3 regions of the Paenibacillus sp. JNUCC31 genome follow, and region 2 is predicted to be linked to each of the others. Evidence: riboswitches for the same ligand, from Rfam matches in the RefSeq annotation. Region 2 holds a riboswitch; each other region holds the start of a gene.
What was found. A riboswitch is a leader RNA that binds a small molecule or an ion and turns the genes downstream of it on or off. The one in region 2 is predicted to bind S-adenosylmethionine.
Positions count from the first base shown of each region.

Region 1: another riboswitch for S-adenosylmethionine. It lies ahead of JNUCC31_RS09155 (methionine ABC transporter ATP-binding protein); the one in region 2 lies ahead of metA (homoserine O-acetyltransferase MetA).
Region 3: another riboswitch for S-adenosylmethionine. It lies ahead of mmuP (S-methylmethionine permease); the one in region 2 lies ahead of metA (homoserine O-acetyltransferase MetA).

Region 1 is NZ_CP062165.1:2,128,735-2,135,231, reverse strand. Features, by position in the region: gene JNUCC31_RS09165 (COX15/CtaA family protein) at 1-829, shown strand, start outside; gene JNUCC31_RS09160 (Cthe_2314 family HEPN domain-containing protein) at 1,044-1,772, shown strand; SAM riboswitch class I at 1,900-2,041, shown strand; gene JNUCC31_RS09155 (methionine ABC transporter ATP-binding protein) at 2,168-3,202, shown strand; gene JNUCC31_RS09150 (methionine ABC transporter permease) at 3,203-3,862, shown strand; gene JNUCC31_RS09145 (MetQ/NlpA family ABC transporter substrate-binding protein) at 3,951-4,787, shown strand; gene JNUCC31_RS09140 (DUF2167 domain-containing protein) at 4,883-5,872, opposite strand; gene JNUCC31_RS09135 (SDR family oxidoreductase) at 6,201-6,497, shown strand, end outside.
Region 2 is NZ_CP062165.1:5,546,937-5,553,433, forward strand. Features, by position in the region: gene JNUCC31_RS24295 (HRDC domain-containing protein) at 1-901, shown strand, start outside; gene corA (magnesium/cobalt transporter CorA) at 1,023-1,958, opposite strand; SAM riboswitch class I at 2,413-2,538, shown strand; gene metA (homoserine O-acetyltransferase MetA) at 2,736-3,653, shown strand; gene JNUCC31_RS24310 (aminotransferase class I/II-fold pyridoxal phosphate-dependent enzyme) at 3,678-4,865, shown strand; gene JNUCC31_RS24315 (trans-sulfuration enzyme family protein) at 4,858-6,051, shown strand; gene mqnC (cyclic dehypoxanthinyl futalosine synthase) at 6,294-6,497, shown strand, end outside.
Region 3 is NZ_CP062165.1:2,394,442-2,400,938, reverse strand. Features, by position in the region: gene JNUCC31_RS10470 (spore germination protein) at 1-507, shown strand, start outside; gene JNUCC31_RS10465 (Ger(x)C family spore germination protein) at 504-1,706, shown strand; SAM riboswitch class I at 1,802-1,904, shown strand; gene mmuP (S-methylmethionine permease) at 1,992-3,404, shown strand; gene mmuM (homocysteine S-methyltransferase) at 3,382-4,407, shown strand; gene JNUCC31_RS10450 (ABC transporter permease) at 4,597-6,497, opposite strand, start outside.

The DNA of each region.
Region 1 (6,497 bases), 3.4 Mb from region 2:
CGGCGCGGAATGGCCTTTATGTAACGGAAAACTTGTGCCAGCACACACTGTAGCCTCACTTATTGAATTTTCCCATCGCGCGGTTAGCGCACTGGCAGGACTGTTGTCCATTGCCTCATTTGTAGCCTTCTTGCGGTTTGGCAAATCACGCAGAGACCTGCAATTGTTTTCCTTTCTAACGCTGGTGTTTGTTATTGTCCAGGGAATCATGGGGGCTTTTGCCGTTGTATTCTCCCAATCATCCGCAGTCATGGCACTGCATTTCGGATTTGCCTTAATCGCTTTTGCCAGCTCCTTGATGATGGCGCTCGGTATTCGGCAGGAGGCTCGCCACGGTGGATTGGAACGATTGAATCGATACCCGCGGGTCAGCAAAGGTTTTCGTAATCTGGTATGGTTTTCCACAATCTATACGTACCTCGTGGTATATACTGGGGCCTTTGTGAGCCATACGGATTCTGCTGGCGGCTGTTCAGGTTTTCCACTCTGTAACGGGCAGATTATTCCCGAACTCTCGGGAGGCGTAGCTGTTGCTTTTGCTCACCGGGTGGCGGCTGTTTCATTAGTGATCGTCATTGCCATTCTCGGTCATTTTGCGTATCGCAAACATCCGGATAACACGGAATTAAGAGCGCTCGGCGTTATTTCTGTTGTGCTGGTTTTGTTGCAAGTGGTCATTGGTTTTGGACTAATGCTTACGATGAACCGCCCGGAAGTGTATATGTTTGTGGCGTTGGCGCATATGCTCGATATTGCCATTTTGTTCGGTGTATTAACCTATATGAGTTTCCTGGTGTACAAGTTGCATCGGCCCGTTAACCGTTTCTAATATATCCGAATTATTGTCGTTCAGGGGATGAATCCAGTGAAGTTCACCATCCGATGATGTACATCATTGGACAGGTGAACTTTGTTTGATGTCAGGCGAGTCAGGGCAACCTAATGTAAGCAGCGGTCATACGTTTACTCTCATTCCGATTTTGTTTAATATTATAAATTATTATTATTTTGATGATCTGCAGAGTGGATAGAGGAGGCTATATATGCTGCGAACGTTGCTGGGTGAATTACCGCGTCAAAACGAAGGCATACTCAAGGAAGCAATGGAGGCGATGGCTGGTACGCTTGAGCTATTTCAGCGACAAATGCATGTGGACCATGATCCTGCCCATGATTTTCGTAAACTGTATGTGTGGACCCAGGGACTCATCTCCTCGTTGGATGAACTGGAGCAAAGCTGTTTTGCTGCTTCCCATTTTCGTCAAAAAGTCAAAGCGGGCTTTACGGATGATATGACCATACCAGAAAAAGCGGAGTATGCCCGTTACGTTTACTTTTACAAGGATGGTTTCATCCGATGTTTTGCCATTCTGGATAAGTTAGGTACGGTGTTGAATGAAATATTTGAGCTGAATACAACCAATGTTAAAATTCATTTTTCTTATTTCACCGTATTAAGACAGTTTGGCTATGATAAGCTGCATCATGATCTTGCCAACGAGCTGATCCAGATCAAGGACTCCTACCGTGAGCCGATGAGCAAATTGCGCAAACGACGAAACATGGAGATTCATTATATGAACTCCGAAATGCAGGATGATCTGTGGCAGCTGCACCAGACTTTGCAAGGGAAAGTGAAGCTGGAGGACCTGGATCAGCATCTTTTGGAACTCCGCCAAGGTGTAGATATGGTATGTAAGACATTAAAAGCAGCGTATGGCTACATCAACGAGAAGTGGCATAAGCAGGGAATGAACCACCCTGCGAGGTGATTGGATTGCAATATTTGCCTTTGACAAATCGGAATACTTGGATTATACTGAGTTCCTGATCGACAGTTAGATGGAATTAACATTTATGACATTAACATTATAACTACTGAACTTATAAATTAAATATTTCTTATCGAGAGCGGCGGAGGGACAGGCCCGATGAAGCCCGGCAACCGATTTATAACTGCATGACAGCTGTGTCATACTTTATAGATGTTAGGTGCTAATTCCTACAAAATGGTGCAAGGCACGATTTTGGCAGATGAGAAGGTATAATCTTTCACGTGAAGAGCCCTTTTTGTTTCTGCAAAAGGGGCTCTTTTTTGTACGACCAAGGGGAGTTTTCCTTTCATTCGGGTAAAGATACATGTAGGTAGTGGGAAGGAGTAGTAATTTTGATTGAATTAAAAGGTTTAACCAAGACGTACGGTAAAGGTGCTAAAAGTACGACGGCCTTGTCGGACCTGAATTTGAATATCGGTAAAGGTGAAATATTCGGAGTTATCGGTCATTCCGGTGCAGGCAAGAGCACATTGATCCGTTGTATCAATTTGCTCGAAAGACCGACGGCAGGCGAGGTTTGGGTTGATGGGATCAATCTAACCCGTCTGGGCAAGACCGATTTGCAACAACAACGGCGCAAGATCGGCATGATCTTTCAGCACTTTAACTTGTTATCCTCGGCTACGGTGTACGACAATGTCGCTTTTCCTTTAAAACTGGTCAATACACCCAAGGATGCAATAGATCGCAAAGTGAAGGAAATGCTCGCATTGGTTGGACTGGAGGACCACAGCAATAAATATCCGGCCCAACTGTCAGGCGGACAGAAGCAAAGGGTGGGTATTGCGAGAGCACTCGCGAGCGATCCAACCGTGCTGCTGTGTGATGAGGCCACATCGGCACTTGATCCCCAGACAACGGATTCGATTCTGAAGTTATTGCTGGATATCAATGAAAAGTATAACCTCACGATTGTTCTAATCACCCATGAGATGCACGTGATCCAGAATATCTGTGATCAGGTGGCGGTTATCCATCAAGGAGGCATCGTGGAGCAAGGGCCGGTGACGGAAGTATTCCTCAAGCCGCAGCATGCAATTACGCGTGACTTTATGATGCGTGACCATGAGGTGGGAATTGCATTGGAAGAGACTGCTCTGGCGAGTGCGGGTGTTTCATTGCAGACGGACGGATCTTCTAAGCTTGTAAAAATATCCTTCCTGGGCGATAAAACATATGAGGCGATTTTGTCCAGAACGGTTCGCAAAACAGGAGTGGATTTCGCCATCTTGCAAGGCACCATTTCAACGATCAAGCAAGTTCCCTATGGACAGCTGACTGTTCGGTTTGAGGGGCAGTCGGATGAGATTAATCTCACCATTCATGAGTTAATGGATCAGGGACTTGATGTGGAGGTGCTTCGTTAAATGGATTTTTCAACGGTACGTTGGGAAGAAATCGGTAAGGCTTCAATTGAAACACTGCAGATCCTGGGGGCATCGGGCCTGTTCACGATCATTATTGGTTTGCCGCTAGGCGTATTGCTTTTCATGACGGCAAGGTCGGCCTCAATCCAGTCTCAAGTGGTGTACACTGTACTATCGTTTATCGTAAACATTTTGCGATCGGTGCCATTTATCATTCTGATTGTTGCACTCATTCCGTTTACGCGTTCACTGGTTGGCACAGCTACAGGTGTATTGGGCGTTATACCACCGCTCGTCATTGCTGCAGCTCCATACTTTGCTCGGTTGGTGGAAACTACACTGCGTGAAGTGGATCGTGGCGTCATTGAAGCGGCACAGGCGATGGGAGCTTCAACCGGACAGATTGTACGGCGTGTGCTTCTGCCAGAGGCATTGCCGGGTCTGCTAGCCGGGATCACCATTACGATCGTTACCCTTGTTTCCTACACGGCAATGGCGGGAATGGTTGGTGGTGGAGGTCTGGGAACATTGGCCATCAATTACGGATACTACCGTTATCAAAATGAAATTATGATTATAGCCGTTGTATTTATGGTCATACTGGTGCAAGTGCTTCAGATGGCTGGCGATCGGTTGGTTAAATGGTTCACCAGGAAATAACACATAGACAGCAATGTTGCGTTATGTTCGTGTTTATTGTGAAATAACGGAACATGCAAAAAAATTTATTGGAGAAGGGGTTTTACACATGAAAAAATGGTCTATTGCTCTACTCAGTATTATGTTGATTGCGGTTCTTGCAGCTTGCGGAAACAATAAGGATTCCGACAGCGGCGCAGACAATGCCGGAGGCGCACCGCGCACCGTGGAATTGAAAGTGGGAGCATCACCTACACCACATGCGGAAATTTTGGAAAGCATCAAACCTGAGCTCGAAGCAGAAGGCATTCGCTTGCAAATCGTGACGTTCAATGATTATGTTCAACCGAACCAACAACTTGAGGACAAACAGCTGGATGCAAACTTTTTCCAACACCAGCCTTACCTGGATACAGAGAACAAAGAACGTGGTTTCCACCTCGTTGCTGTAACACCTGTGCATGTTGAGCCATTTGCTGGCTACTCCAAAAAAATTAAGTCTTTGGATGAACTGAAAGATGGCGCCAAAGTAGCCATACCTAATGACCCATCGAACGGTGGTCGTGCACTGTTGCTGCTTGCGAAAGAAGGACTTATCACGCTGAAAGACGACAAAAATATCACTTCCAATCTTCAAGATATCACAGCCAATCCGAGAAACCTGAATATTATTGAGTTGGATGCAGCCATGATGCCTCGCCAACTGGATGAAGCTGACCTGGTATTCATTAACGCCAACTACGCGCTGGAAGCCAATCTGAACCCAGAGAAGGATGCGCTGCTGATTGAGGATCTGCAAGGTAACCCTTATGCAAACATCCTTGTATCCCGTGAAGATAACAAAGATGCAGATGCGATCAAGAAACTGGCTGCAGCTCTGCATTCTGAAGAAGTTAAAACGTTCATCAAAGAACGTTATCAAGGTGCTGTAGAACCTGCATTTTAAGCTGAACGAATAAGCTGAAAGCATGCCAAAATATACACACAGAAAAGGCCGTATATCTCTGAACAAGAGATGCATGGCCTTTTTACTGTCTTTGGTTATGTTCGTTTCGTTTCGGATTGCTGTCCAGATTTGCGATAATAAGATAATTCGTTTTGTTCAGCATACTGCTGTTCATCCGCATCTTGCAGATAGGCCTTCTCCGTGGGGGATAGCATGGCTTCGTCTTTGTTCGACGTTTTCATTTTGTATTTGTTCCAGCCCAATAGGGCAAGAAATACGATAACGATAAAAGGCCACCCTTTTTTTAGCAGAATCAGTATGCTGAATTTTTGGCCCGCCGTATAACCAATTCCGCCAACCAAAAGGCTTTTGAGTCCGACGGTCGATGTTTTGTCAGTGGAAGCATCATAATCTTCGTAAGTGTAACCTGTATTTATGCTGAGCCTGTTAAGAACCATCTCTTCGAATGCAAGGCGACTCTGCTGAAAGTTGGCTGTTTCTGTGACAAGAATGGCTGTGATGTATCCTTCACGTGTCAGGAGCTTTACGTTGTAATTGACCATGGATTGCTGGTAAGCATCCTTGAAACCAAGAGAATAAATTAAACGATGATTGCTACTGTCATATGTCGGTTCAATTTCCCACCCTGTTACGTACATTTTATCTTCAGGGGCAGCATTTCTATTTTCTTCTTCCGTGCCCCGGATATAACTGCTTAACAGTTCATTGGCATCCAGATTCTGCTCCCTATCATCAATATGACCTGTTTTAACATACTCAAACACTACATACAAGGAACCGAATTGGCTATCACTGTATAGACTTCCAATCTCATTCCCGTTAGGTTTTGACCCCATGTTTAACATGGATCGTTGTGTATTAGCTTTATCTAGAAAGTAGTTATTTTCCTGTATTTCCAAAGTGGCCTTATTATCCAGGGAAACGGATGCTGGTCCGTCAATCCAGTCATATTCATCGGGTGCTTTGTCGGTCTCACTTGATGCGAATACCTGTACTGCAAAAGAAAGTGTTAACAAACTTACCAATAGAAGTGCAAGAAAACATCGTTTGTTTTTGTTTTTCATAGCGAATTCCTTTCGGTGTAGTCTGAAAAAGTGCTGTTCAATTCTATAATGAATTTATTTATGTATTTGGAACTTTTTGTTTAAAAAACAAGGACCTAACGACATTATCATAGCCATTTAGAACAGGCAAGAGATATATGGAGATAAAGGGTTGATTTTCCTCCAAAAGACCTAAGTTGATATAATTTAGTCCATCAAAAGATAAGTATTTAGTCCTTAATTTACACTTTTTTGCAAATGGTACAGATTGGTGGGAAACGCGAGTTGTGGGGGGATGATAAATCTTTTATACTGGATGAGTGACTGCTCTTTGAAGAGGGGGATGAACGTGAAGGGAAAGATTGCCCTCATAACGGGAAGTGCCAAAGGTCTTGGTAAAATGACGGCCCTCAGTCTTGCAGATCAAGGGTGCCATATTGCCCTGAATTACGTACATAGCCGTACGGAAGCTGAGGCATTAAAGGCTCAGATCATAGCCAAGGGTGTGCGCTGTATTGCCGTCCAGGCCGATATTTCCAAGACAGAAGAGATCACCATGCTGGTTGCTCAGGTTGAAGAGAGATTGGGCAGCATTGATATTCTGGTGAACAACGCGGGTCCATTTGTCCGCGAACGTCGACGGTTT
Region 2 (6,497 bases):
TTGGAGTCGCTATGAGGAAGGTGACCGAGAGGATGTGATCTGGTACGAAGGCAGTTCATGGGATGAGTTACTACATGTATACCGTCATCAGCTAGCCATACAGATGAAAGAAGGATACCGTCCATTGCTCCAGGGTCTGTTCCATGAGAATGAAGACCCGAAATCACGCAGTTATAGTGGTCAGCGTCTTCAATGTTACAGTGAATTGGTTAACAATGAGGAGTTGTATACGGATCTCTGTACTTGGCGCAGGAAGAGAGCAGCATCAGACCGGAAAGCCCCGTATTTTATTGCAACGAACCGTCTGTTGCGCATGATAAGTGCATTTGTACCGCAAACCATGGATGAGTTGATGCAGCTGCCTGGTGTGGGCGAGAGCAAAGCTTCCGAGTACGGGGCAGAATGGCTTGAACTGACAAACGGCTTGGAACGTTCCACATCTTTTCCGTTGGACTGGGTGTATACAGCTCTGAAGGAACAAGATTATGAGAACTGGCTGTACAAGCAGAGAGAGCAGAAATACAAGCAGGAGCTCGACCGATTTACCACACGCAAGCAGGTGCTTGAAGGCATGAGGGAAGGACATACGCTGGAGGAAATCGTGAATCGTTCCGGATTGTCCCGGCGGGAGCTGATTGAATTGCTGGAAACATTGGATCTGGAGGGGTATGATACAGACTGCCTGCTGGATGCAGAGCTGGCCGTAATGCCTGAACAGGAACAAGAGGCGGTATGGAGCGCCTACGAAGAGCTGGGAGATACGTTTCTGAAGCCCGTGTTACATAAAGTGTATGGAGAAGAGAAGCCCGGCGGAGGCAGTCTGGAGCAGGTCTATGAAAGGTTGCGCATGATTCGAATTCGTTTCCGTCGCCACACAGAGACGGAGCAGCATGCGGGCTAGAGTAGGGAGAATGGGGTAATCAGTAGGTCTAATCGTACTAAAATACAATAAATAAAAAAGACGAGGCACTACTCCGAATGGAGGGCTTCGTCTTTTCAGCTTTGGTCTGTTCTGTGGCAGTTTAAATCCAGTCTTTCTTGCGGAAAATAAAGAACATGCTCAGACCCAGAGTAACCATTAATCCGATGACAACAAAATAACTATACTTCCAGTGCAGCTCAGGCATGTTGTCGAAGTTCATTCCATAAATACCGGTAATGACCGTCAGTGGCATGAAGACTGTGGTAATCGCGGTAAACACGCGCATGATTTCATTCGCACGGTTGGCAATACTTGATTGGTAAGCTTCGCGCAAGTTGCCCATCAGGTCGCGATACGTCTCAAAGGTTTCGGATATTTTCACAGCATTCTCATAAATGTCACTGAAGTATTTTTGCAGCTGATCATCGATGAGACGCAGGTCTTTTTTGTTTAGGGTGTTAATGACCTCTTTCTGAGGTCCCAGCACTTTCTTGAGCCACAAAATCTCACTGCGCAGCCCGATAATCTCATTCAAATGAGACTTTTTGGTGTGCATCAGGATATCTTCCTCAAGCTTCTCAATCCGTGCTTCAATCCGGTCACCGACTGTGAAATAATTATCAACAATCAAGTCCACGAGGAGGTACAGCAGCCGATCCGGGGTGCTGATTTCCTGTTCCCATAGTATCGGTTTCAATGTCCGTAATTCACTGACTTTTTGTTTCGTAACACTGATAATAAAATGTCTTCCAAGGAACAGGTTGACGGCACGCAAAAAAATCTCTTCATCATCGAAACGAATGCTATTAATGACAATAAAATAATGGCTCTCATAAATTTCAATCTTCGGACGTTGTTCTTCGTCACTCAAGCAGTCTTCCACTGCCAGATCATGCATTAAGAACAGCGGTTGAAGTACCGCCAAATCGTCTACGTCCGCATCAATCCAGTAAAATCCCTCCGCTGGTGGAGTCAGCGCCTGCTGAATGTCATCCACCGGGATAAATACACCGTTGTTTACCAACCGGATTTTCATTGTTTATCTACTCCTTCTGCACCCGCCAAGCTGGCGGATTTTTATCAATTTGGGCGCAAAAAAGAAGAGATCAGCCGGTCGGCAGCGGAGCCTGGAGATCAGGACTGCGTTCGCTCTATATACAAACGGAAGTAACGTCCCGCTGCCGGCATGCTGATGTCAATTCTCTATGCAGTTTGTAGGAACTCGGCTGCCAGTCGGGCCTCGGGTCGCCATCCATTGAATATGTCACCTCTCACATAAGGGTTTATAACACTTGTTTAGTATACCGCTGGTACAGGGTGCTTTCAAGCGCAAAAATGTGTCGATTTCGCGCCCTGGAGCAGTGTATGACAACGGAAGTTGATCGGTTCCGGGTCCAGAGGTGAAGACTATGAACTACATCTTGACGTGAGTGGATTAATGTTTTAAAGTAGACGGTGAACCATTTTAAATTACAATTGAATACAGCGAAATCTTATCAAGAGTAGGTGGAGGGACTGGCCCGATGAAACCCGGCAACCGGCGGTATATCCGTACGGTGCTAATTCTTGCAGCGACCAAGTGTCCATGTGGCACTGTTGTAACTGAGAGATGAGAGAGGCGCATATCTATTTACATATGACCTTTCTCGGAATCCGAGGAAGGTCTTTGTTTTATATGCCCCGACTTCTCAGCAGTGATTTTCGCTACGGAACTTGAGCTTGTCACTTGATGTAATGGCATCCAGCGCCTGAAAGCAAGCTCATGGCAGCCCATGCTGCATCTATCTATGCACAAGGAGGAGTTTGAACCAACATGCCGATCAAAATACCAGACACCCTGCCAGCCAAGGAAGTGCTCGCAGGAGAAAACATCTTTGTCATGGACGAAACATCTGCTTATAAGCAAGATATTCGTCCGCTCCGTATCGCTATATTAAACCTGATGCCTACAAAGGAAACGACAGAAACGCAATTGCTTCGTCTAGTCGGAAACACACCCATTCAGGTGGACATCGTTCTGGTGCATCCGAAATCTCATACATCCAAGAATACATCACAGGAATATTTGGACCTGTTCTACAAAACCTTTGACGAGATCGAACATCGCCGTTTTGACGGCATGATCATTACAGGTGCTCCTGTAGAGCAAATGGACTTCGAAGACGTGAACTATTGGAAGGAAATCCAGGAGATCTTCGAATGGACCAAAACCAATGTAACTTCGACCATGCATATCTGTTGGGCTTCCCAAGCGGGTTTATACCATCATTTTGGTGTTCCGAAAGTTCCACTGGATGAGAAATGCTTTGGCGTATTCTCACATACGATCAACAAATCCAATGTGCAGTTGCTGCGCGGATTCGATGAAGTATTTAACGTTCCGCATTCTCGTCACACGGAAGTGCGCCGTGAAGATATTGAAAAGAATGATAACCTCGAAATTTTGGTTGAATCCGAGGAAGCTGGCATTTTTCTGGTCGCCACCAAAGACGGCAAGCAGATTTTTGTAACCGGACATGCCGAGTATGATCCGCTTTCATTGAAATGGGAATATGACCGGGATGCAGCCAAGGGAATGAATGTGGCTCTTCCTAAACATTATTTTCCGAATGATGACCCTTCCCGTGTCCCTCCCGCAACTTGGCGGGCACATGCAAACTTATTATTCTCTAATTGGCTCAATTACTATGTATATCAAGAGACGCCTTACGATATTGGACCGCAAATCTAATCGAGATCCCAGGAGGATGCAGCAATGGAAGATAACAAGTTAAAAATTGAAAGCCGATTGGCTCAAATTGGGTCCATCAATGAACCGGTGACGGGTGCCATTAATTTTCCAATCTATCAATCCACTGCGTTTCGCCACCCGAAGCTTGGACAGAGTACAGGTTTTGATTATATTCGTACGACGAATCCAACCCGTAAAGTGCTGGAAGAAGCAGCGGCAGCGCTGGAATCCGGTGATGCTGGTTTTGCATGTAGCTCCGGCATGGCAGCGTTGCAAACGATTTTTGCCCTATTTGGGCAAGGAGATCATCTGATTGTATCACTGGACCTCTATGGTGGAACGTATCGTTTGCTTGAACGCATTTTATCCCGCTTCGGGGTAACGGCTAGTTATGTGGATACCAATGACCTTGAGGCTATGGAAAGTATTCGTCAGCCGAATACCAAAGCCGTATTTGTTGAGACACCGACTAATCCGCTGATGATGATTACAGATCTGGAAGCCGTTAGTTCCTGGGCAAAGAGCCACAACCTGCTGACCATTGTAGATAATACACTACTGACGCCGTTCTTCCAGCGTCCAATTGAACTCGGCGCCGATATCATCATCCATAGTGCTACGAAGTATCTGGGTGGTCATAACGATGTACTTGCGGGATTAATTATTACAAAGGGGGAAGAATTGTCAGCAGAAATGGCATTTCTGCACAATTCCATCGGAGCAGTGTTGTCTCCAAGCGACTCCTATCAGCTGATGAAAGGCATGAAGACACTCGCTCTGCGTATGGAACGCCATGAGTATAATGCCTTGACGATTGCCAAGTACCTGTTGGAACATCCAGCTGTTGATGAAGTGTACCACCCAGGTCTGTCGGATCACCCCGGATTTGAAGTACAGAATAAACAGTCCAGCGGGAACACTGGCATTTTCTCCTTCAAAGTAAAGGATGCTCGTTATGTTGAACCTTTGCTGCGTCATATCAAGCTGATCGCTTTTGCCGAGAGTCTTGGTGGAGTCGAGTCATTGATGACCTATCCTGCGGTACAGACCCATGCCGATATTCCGATTGAAATTCGCGATGCTGTAGGTGTGGATGACCGTCTGTTGCGCTTTTCTGTAGGGATTGAGCATGCCGATGATCTGATTGCAGATCTGGGCAATGCACTGTCAGCTGCACAACAGGAGATTGAAGGAGGAGTTCATCATGAGTGAACAAAATAACCATTCCAATAATCAGGAACGAAATGTTCATTCGGACCTGAAGTTCGAAACCAAGCTGCTGCATTTCGGTGACGAAATCGATAAAACCACAGGGGCTTCCAGCGTGCCGATCTATCAAGCCTCCACATTCCATCATTTTGATATATTTAATCCGCCTCAACATGATTATAGCCGTTCGGGCAATCCGACTCGTCAGGCTCTGGAGGATTACATCACATTGCTTGAAGGCGGAGCACGTGGATTCGCTTATTCCTCAGGTATGGCTGCGATCTCCAGTGTGTTCATGATGTTCTCGGCAGGAGATCACATGATTGTAACGGAAGACGTTTATGGTGGCACATACCGCTTGTTAACGTCCATTCTCAGCCGGATGCAGATTGAAACGACATTTATAGATATGACCGATATAGATGAAGTAAAAGCAGCAATTAAGCCGAATACCAAGGCTGTTTATATGGAAACTCCATCCAACCCAACATTGCGAATTACGGATATCGCGGCCGTAACTTCCTGGGCGAAGGAACATGAGTTAATCTCGATTCTGGATAACACCTTTATGACACCTTATTACCAACGCCCGATTGAGCTTGGAGTGGATATTGTTGTACATAGTGCCACCAAGTTTCTTGGCGGACACAGTGATGTGCTGGCGGGGTTGGCTGTTGCCCGGACAGACTCCTTGGGAATACAATTGAAACAATTGCAGAATGGGCTTGGAACGGTCCTTGGTGCTCAGGAATCCTGGCTGCTGATGCGTGGAATGAAAACCTTGGGCGCACGTATGGCACATAGTGAACAGAGCACAGCCAAGCTGGCAGCATGGCTTAGCGGACGCAGTGATATTACGGCTGTATTCTATCCCGGGCTGCTGGATCATCCAGGTCGTGAAGCTCATGAGCGTCAGTCGAGTGGTTACGGAGCTGTAGTTTCATTTGACGTTGGTTCGGGTGATCGGGCTAAGAAAGTACTTAACCGGGTGAAACTGCCAATTGTTGCCGTAAGCCTCGGGGCAGTGGAGAGTATTCTCTCGTACCCGGCGATGATGTCCCATGCGGCAATGCCGGCTGAGGTTCGTCGTGATCGTGGAATAACGGACGGATTGCTGCGCTTCTCCGTTGGCTTGGAAGACATTGATGATCTGATTGCTGATCTGGATCAGGCACTTCAGGAATCGTAGAATCAGAGCGTGATGAACCACCGTGTTTAAGTATGCTGAAGAAAGATTGAAATCATAAGGATATGTAAAAATTTTTACTTGTTTTTAAAGCACCTATTCATAAGGTGCTTTTTTTCACATGTAACCTGTGTTACGATATGGGAAGTACAGAAATACGATGTTGCCACCAAAACTTTCATCGATATGAACAAGTTGGGACGGATCGTGATACTATTTTCTCTTCATGAGGGAGGCTTTTTACGATGAGTACGGTAGACCGTATCTTAGATAAAGCCCTTCGGGGCGAACGTTTGGATTTGGAAGACACGATTCAGCTATTTGAATCAAATGAAGTAGACAAAATCGGGGCCGCCGCCAATGTGATTGTAAAACGCATGCATCCCGAACCATACAGAACATTTGTCATTGGGCGTAACGTCAACTACACGAACGTGTGTGATGTGTAC
Region 3 (6,497 bases), 3.2 Mb from region 2:
GGTTATGAAGTCATGTTTGTGGTGATGGCATTTATGAAAAATCCAGAGAAGGGCAAGAAAGCCATGGTCTGGGGAATCCTTATCCCTATGGTGATCTACCTTATCACATTGGTTATGGTTATTGGCAGTTTATCTATTGAAGGCATGAGAACAAGGACGTGGCCAACCCTTGATTTGATGCGCAGCTTTGAGATTGAGGGATTGTTCTTTGAACGGTTCGAATCCCTGTTGCTGGTTATTTGGATTATGCAAATTTTCTCTACGTCTACCATCACGCATTATGCCGCTTCTCTTGGATGTTCGCAATTGTTCAAGAAAAAAATGCTGCCTTTTCTGATCATTCTGCTCCCGATCAGTTATATCACTGCTATGCTTCCGCAGAACGTGGACGAAACGTTCAAACTCGGAGATGCTTTGGGGAATGCATCCATTTATTTGTTTGGTGTTTTGCCACTATTGCTTTTGTTGCTGAGCATGTTCCGAAAGAAAGGAGGCAAGTACAATTGAACAGGATCAGAAAGAAATTAACCCTTTTGTCAACGGCCCTGCTGGTTTTTACCTCAGGTTGCTGGAGCAGCAAAGAGATCGAAGATTTAAGTGTTTATGTGGGTCTGGGACTGGACGTCGCTGAGGAATCGAAATTTGAACAGGACATTAATAAACAAGGAGGTCATTATCCCAAAAACAATGTATTTACATCTACCGTACAGATTGTCCCACGTGTTGGGGGAAAACAGGAAAATCAAAGCAGTTCCAGTGGTTCTTCCGGCGGACAAACCTTTTTGAATGAACAGTTGACCGGAGATTCCCTGTTTCAGATCTTTCGTCAGTTTGCTCTAAGAAGAGACCGTCCGCTCATTGGTCATCATTTAAAGGTTATTGTCGTTTCCCAAGAGTTGTCGAAGAAATATAGCATGGAGCAGCTGCTTGATTTTGTTTTGCGCGACAATGATATCCGACCCAGTTCCCTTGTTCTGGTGAGCAAAGGACGTGCTTTGGATGCTCTTAGTTCCAAGGAGCCGGGAGAAATCCCAGCCTTTTATCTGAGAGGGTTGGTGAATAATGCGTATCGTACCAATAAAATTCTTCCGCCTGTATCCCTCGCGAAACTTGATGGCAAAATGCAGTCAGGGTCAAGCTTTTTGCTGCAAAATGTCCTTACTGCTGATGGGGAGCATAAATTTTCAGGTGCAGGCGTCTATAAAGGGAAAACGAAAAAGTGGATCGGCTCCTTAAATCAGGTGGACCTTCAAGGATTGTCCTGGATCACTGGGGAGGCTAAGGGAGGGGCCTTAAAATCGTATGCACCGAAAAAGAAACATACGATAGTCTATGAAATCAAGTCTACGAAGAGCAAAATTGTGCCCAAAGTCCACGGAGATGACATTTCTTTTCATGTAAAGGTTGAATCAGAAGGTCAGCTCATGGAAGATTGGAGTGCTCCGGAAATTCCTTCTACGGAAAAGTACATTAAGGAATGTGAGGTTCAGTTCGCTGATACAGCCAAAGAACAAATACAGCAGGTCATGAACAAAATGCAGCACACCTATCGGGTGGAAGTGGCCGGATTTGGAGAGCAGTTGCGGATCAAATATCCGAGGGTATGGAAAAAGGTCAAAAAAAATTGGGATGAAACCTTTAGTGAGATTCCTGTGACCTATGATGTGAAAATGAAAATCACAGATTATGGATCATCGACGGATTAAAAATGAGGTTGGAGAGTTTCTTTATCCATAAATGGATGATGATATTTAATTGTTGACACAATCATGATAGATCGCTATATTTATAAAAAATCATTTTCTTATCCAGAGAGGTGGAGGGACTGGCCCTTAGAAGCCTCAGCAACAGATCTGAAGGATACTGTGCTAATTCCAGCGGGTGAACAGCCTGATAGATAGGAGCGTTTGTCTTTATTTGTCAGTTACGGCGCACTCTTCGGGAAGAGTGGGTCTTTTTGTTGTTCTGGATGAAGAAGTAGGGGAGCAGGCATGGATAACAACAAAGATACAGGGCATTTTCAGCGCAAAATGCAGGCACGGCATGTAGTCATGCTCTCACTTGGAGGAGTTATTGGTACAGGTTTATTTCTTAGCTCAGGTTATACCATTCAGCAGGCAGGGCCGATCGGGACTATTCTATCTTACCTGATCGGAGCGATTGTCGTTTATCTGGTTATGCTTTGTTTAGGTGAACTGTCCGTTCATATGCCGGAGACTGGGGCATTTCATAGCTATGCGGCAAAATATATTGGGCCGGCAACAGGATACACCGTAGCCTGGTTGTATTGGCTAACCTGGACGGTTGCCCTCGGTTCCGAATTTACAGCGGCCGGGCTGTTGATGCAGCGCTGGTTCCCTTCAGTGAATGTTTGGATCTGGAGCGCATTGTTTGCTCTTATGATCTTTCTGTTCAACGCGCTGACGGTCAAATTTTTTGCGGAGTCGGAGTTCTGGTTTTCCGCAGTTAAAGTCCTTACAATTGTAATCTTCATTATTCTTGGGGGCGCAGCCATGTTCGGTATTATTCCAATGGCAGGCTCGGAAACCGCCCCTTTTCTATCCAATATTACAGCGTCAGGCTGGTTCCCGAATGGCGCTTCTGCGATACTGATGACGATGCTTGCCGTAAACTTTGCGTTCTCGGGCACAGAATTGATCGGAATTGCTGCCGGGGAGACGGAGAATCCGGAAAAGACGATTCCGAAAGCGATCCATACCACGTTATGGCGCTTAATTATCTTTTTTATCGGAACCATTGTTATTCTCTCTGCGCTATTACCCATGTCGGATGCTAGTGTTCTCGAAAGTCCATTTGTAGCTGTAATGGAGCGAATTGGTGTTCCGTATGCAGCAGATATTATGAACTTTGTTATTCTGACGGCGATTCTCTCTGCTGCCAACTCGGGCCTATATGCTTCTTCGCGGATGCTGTGGTCTCTGGCAGATAAAAAGACGATCTCTCCATGGTTTGCCAAATTGACGAAACGCGGTGTACCGCTGAATGCCCTCCTGATCAGCATGGTTGGTGGTGCTTTGGCTTTGCTCTCGAGCATCATTGCACCAGGTACCGTGTATATTACGCTGGTCTCCATCTCTGGCCTTGCCGTTGTTGCCGTATGGATGAGCATCAGTGCTTCGCAGTATATGTTTCGCAGACAGTATCTTCTGGAAGGGCATGCGGTTGAGGACCTGGTCTACCGGACGCCGCTGTACCCGGCAGTACCGATTATTTCATTTATATTATGTCTGGCTTCATGCATAGGCATTGCTTTTGACCCGACACAGCGCATAGCGTTGTACTGCGGTATTCCTTTTATTGTATTATGTTACGCAACGTATTATCTGACAGAACGTGTGAATAAGAAAAGAGGGCTAGAACATGACGCAACCAAAACGCATTAATCCCTTGGAACAGATCCTGCGGGAACATCCGGTTATGATTCTCGATGGGGCACTGGCAACCGAACTTGAGCAGCAGGGGTGTGATCTGGATGATCCATTATGGTCAGCACGTGTCCTGCTGGAGAATCCGGAAGTTATCGTTCAGGTGCATGCGGATTACTTCCGTGCAGGAGCGGACTGCGCGATCACATCCAGTTATCAGGCAACAGTGGATGGCTTCGGCAAGAGGGGCATCGGAGAACAGGAGTCGCTGAAGCTGATTCGCAAGACAGTAGAGCTGGCGGCTCAGGCGCGTGATGACGTGTGGCAAGAAATCCAAGGTGGAGTCGCAGAGAATGTAATTGGGAATGAGTCAAAATGTGAAAAACGACCTGCAGTTGCGATAGGGAAAACGGCATCGGCTCGTCCACGTCCAATTGTTGCTGCATCCGTCGGACCCTATGGTGCTTATTTGGCTGATGGCTCAGAGTATGTCGGTCATTATGGTGTTACGGATGAGACGCTGACCGCCTTCCATCGTCCGCGGATGACAGCACTGCTGGAAGCAGGCGCGGATGTTCTGGCATTTGAGACGATCCCATCCTTACAGGAGGCACAGGTATTGGTTGCTTTATTAAAAGAGTTCCCTGACGCTTATGCATGGCTGTCTTTCTCATTACAGGATGGCAAAACGATCAGTGAGGGGACGCTCTTGGAAGAGTGTGCACGACAATTTGGCTCCGAACAGCAGATTGCTGCGATTGGCTTGAACTGTGCTCCCATGGAAGTGGTGACGGAAGCGGTAGGTGTGCTGAGCCGTGCAAGCGACAAACCTGTCATTGTCTATCCGAACTCGGGGGAGATCTATGACGCTGAGACCAAAACGTGGAGCGGTCAAGGATCATGCGGCAGCATGAGCGATGCTTCGGAAGAATGGGTCGCTGCGGGCGCCAGAATTATCGGTGGATGTTGCCGAACTACACCACATCAGATTGGTGAACTGGCGAAGAAGTGGCGTAAGTAAGACCTGCTGCGTAAGCGCGTGGATTTCCACCAGCATGTAAAAAAAGGTACATGAACAGCCCTTTCGTTCCCATGCATTGGGGTGCACTTCAGGGGGACGGGAGGGCTGTTTTATTTCTTTTGGCTATCGAAAATAATTAGTTAGGCTACAGAGCAGATGCTCTTTCGTATTGTTATTCTTTCTCCCAAGTTATTCTATGACCAGCATACGAGGGGATGCTTCGCCAATAACCCGTGATGAGAACCAAGAGCCAAGAGCTGCGGCGCCAATGCTTAAGCAGGCGAACAGAATAATTCCACCCCAATTCAAAATTAATGGAAGCTGTACGATACCATATCCGGAGAGGATCATCTCCAGTAACACGGGGAGCACATATACCCCTATCACGCTTCCCAGTACTGCCCCAATGACAGATAGTACTGTCACTCCCATGGCAACCGATAATCGAATCCGACGAGATGTCATGCCTATGGATTTGTAGATGCCATAGGTTTTGTTTTCTTTGCGGATACTGATCCGGCAGGTACTGAAAATAATGATGAATGTAGCCAGAATAAACAACAGCCCAATCAGACTCATAGGATAGATCAGGATGTCAGCGGCTTCTGCATAAACCGAATCGAGCAGCGTTTTTTGGGTTACCACCGAAGCGGAAGACTTAAATCGCTCATTCAATTCATTGGCAACTGTATTCGCTTGCGTTGGGTCATTCACATTAATGAAAATGGCATCGAAATCACTGTATGCCGGGTTCACAGTTCTCACGGCATCCATGGTGATTCGACCTGATACGGACATGTTGGCGATGGCCTGATAGATACCCGTTATGATGAATGTGCGCTTTTCTCCTTGAATGTAGAGATCTATGAGGTCACCCAGATCCTTATTTAAGGTTTTGGCTACACTTACACCAACGGCAATTTCATTCTCTTGCTGAGGATTATTTCCTCGCAGGTTCTCAAACCCAAGTTCCTGATAACTTCCATCCAGTACACTCAAATATAGACTGATGGTTTGACCATGGATTTCTGAGGAAGATTCCGGACTGAATACTCCGGTAATGTTTCCTTGCCAGCCCACATATCTAATCCTTGAATCTTCTGCTAACAACTGCTTAAATTCATCCTTAGGGAATGTACTATTGTTAACAACCACAGCTGCAATATTGGCATTATCATAACCCCACTTGGCAGCTGTTTGATAGATTCCGGTAATGCTGGTCAGCAAAACATACCCCAGAACGAGCACGGAAGAAGCCACGGTAGTCAGCAGGAACATCAGAATAGAACTTTTACTGTTCTTGATCAGATTGCGGATGCCAATAACCGCCAATACGGGCATTCGTCCAAAACCGATCCAGTTACCCAGTGGTGAGTGGATTCGGTTGGACATGCGGGTATGATCACTCTCTGACATTCCATAGCGGATTGCCTGCACCGGTTGAATGCTGCGTGCTTTTCTGGCATAGAGTACAACGAATAATAGTACCAGGGCAAACAGGGAGACGCCGACCAGAATGGCTGCACTGCTTCCTTTAATTGCAATATCACTGCTGCCTACCCGAAGGGAAGATACGGAGATATTAATGATGAATTTCGATACTAACACGCTCAGTGCGATTCCTGGGAGAATGGCGACAACGGATAGTAACGAGTATTGAATAACATATGTGCCTATGGTTCTGTTTGAGGTGAGTCCCAGTGATTTGAGAATGCCTATGGTTTGGTAGTTGGCAAGTATGGCATCCGAGATCGTGAATCCGATCGTGATCAGGGCAATTATCATCATCACGACACCAAGGAAAACCATGATGAATCCAACGATCTGACTAATGATCAGATAGAATGAGGCGATACTCTCAAACTCCATCTTGGTTTCCAGAAACGGAGCACCTGTCTCGCTGGCATAATGATCCCAGTAGTCAGAATTCATGCTGTAATCATTAAAATGAATGCCCATCATGTAAGTATCTTTCCCTCCGAGTGAATGGAAATCAGCTTGATAATCAGCAGGATTCATCCACACTCGTGCTGTATTGGTGAAGGGCGCTCCGTATGGAATGTCGACCACAATGCCGGATACCTTCAGAT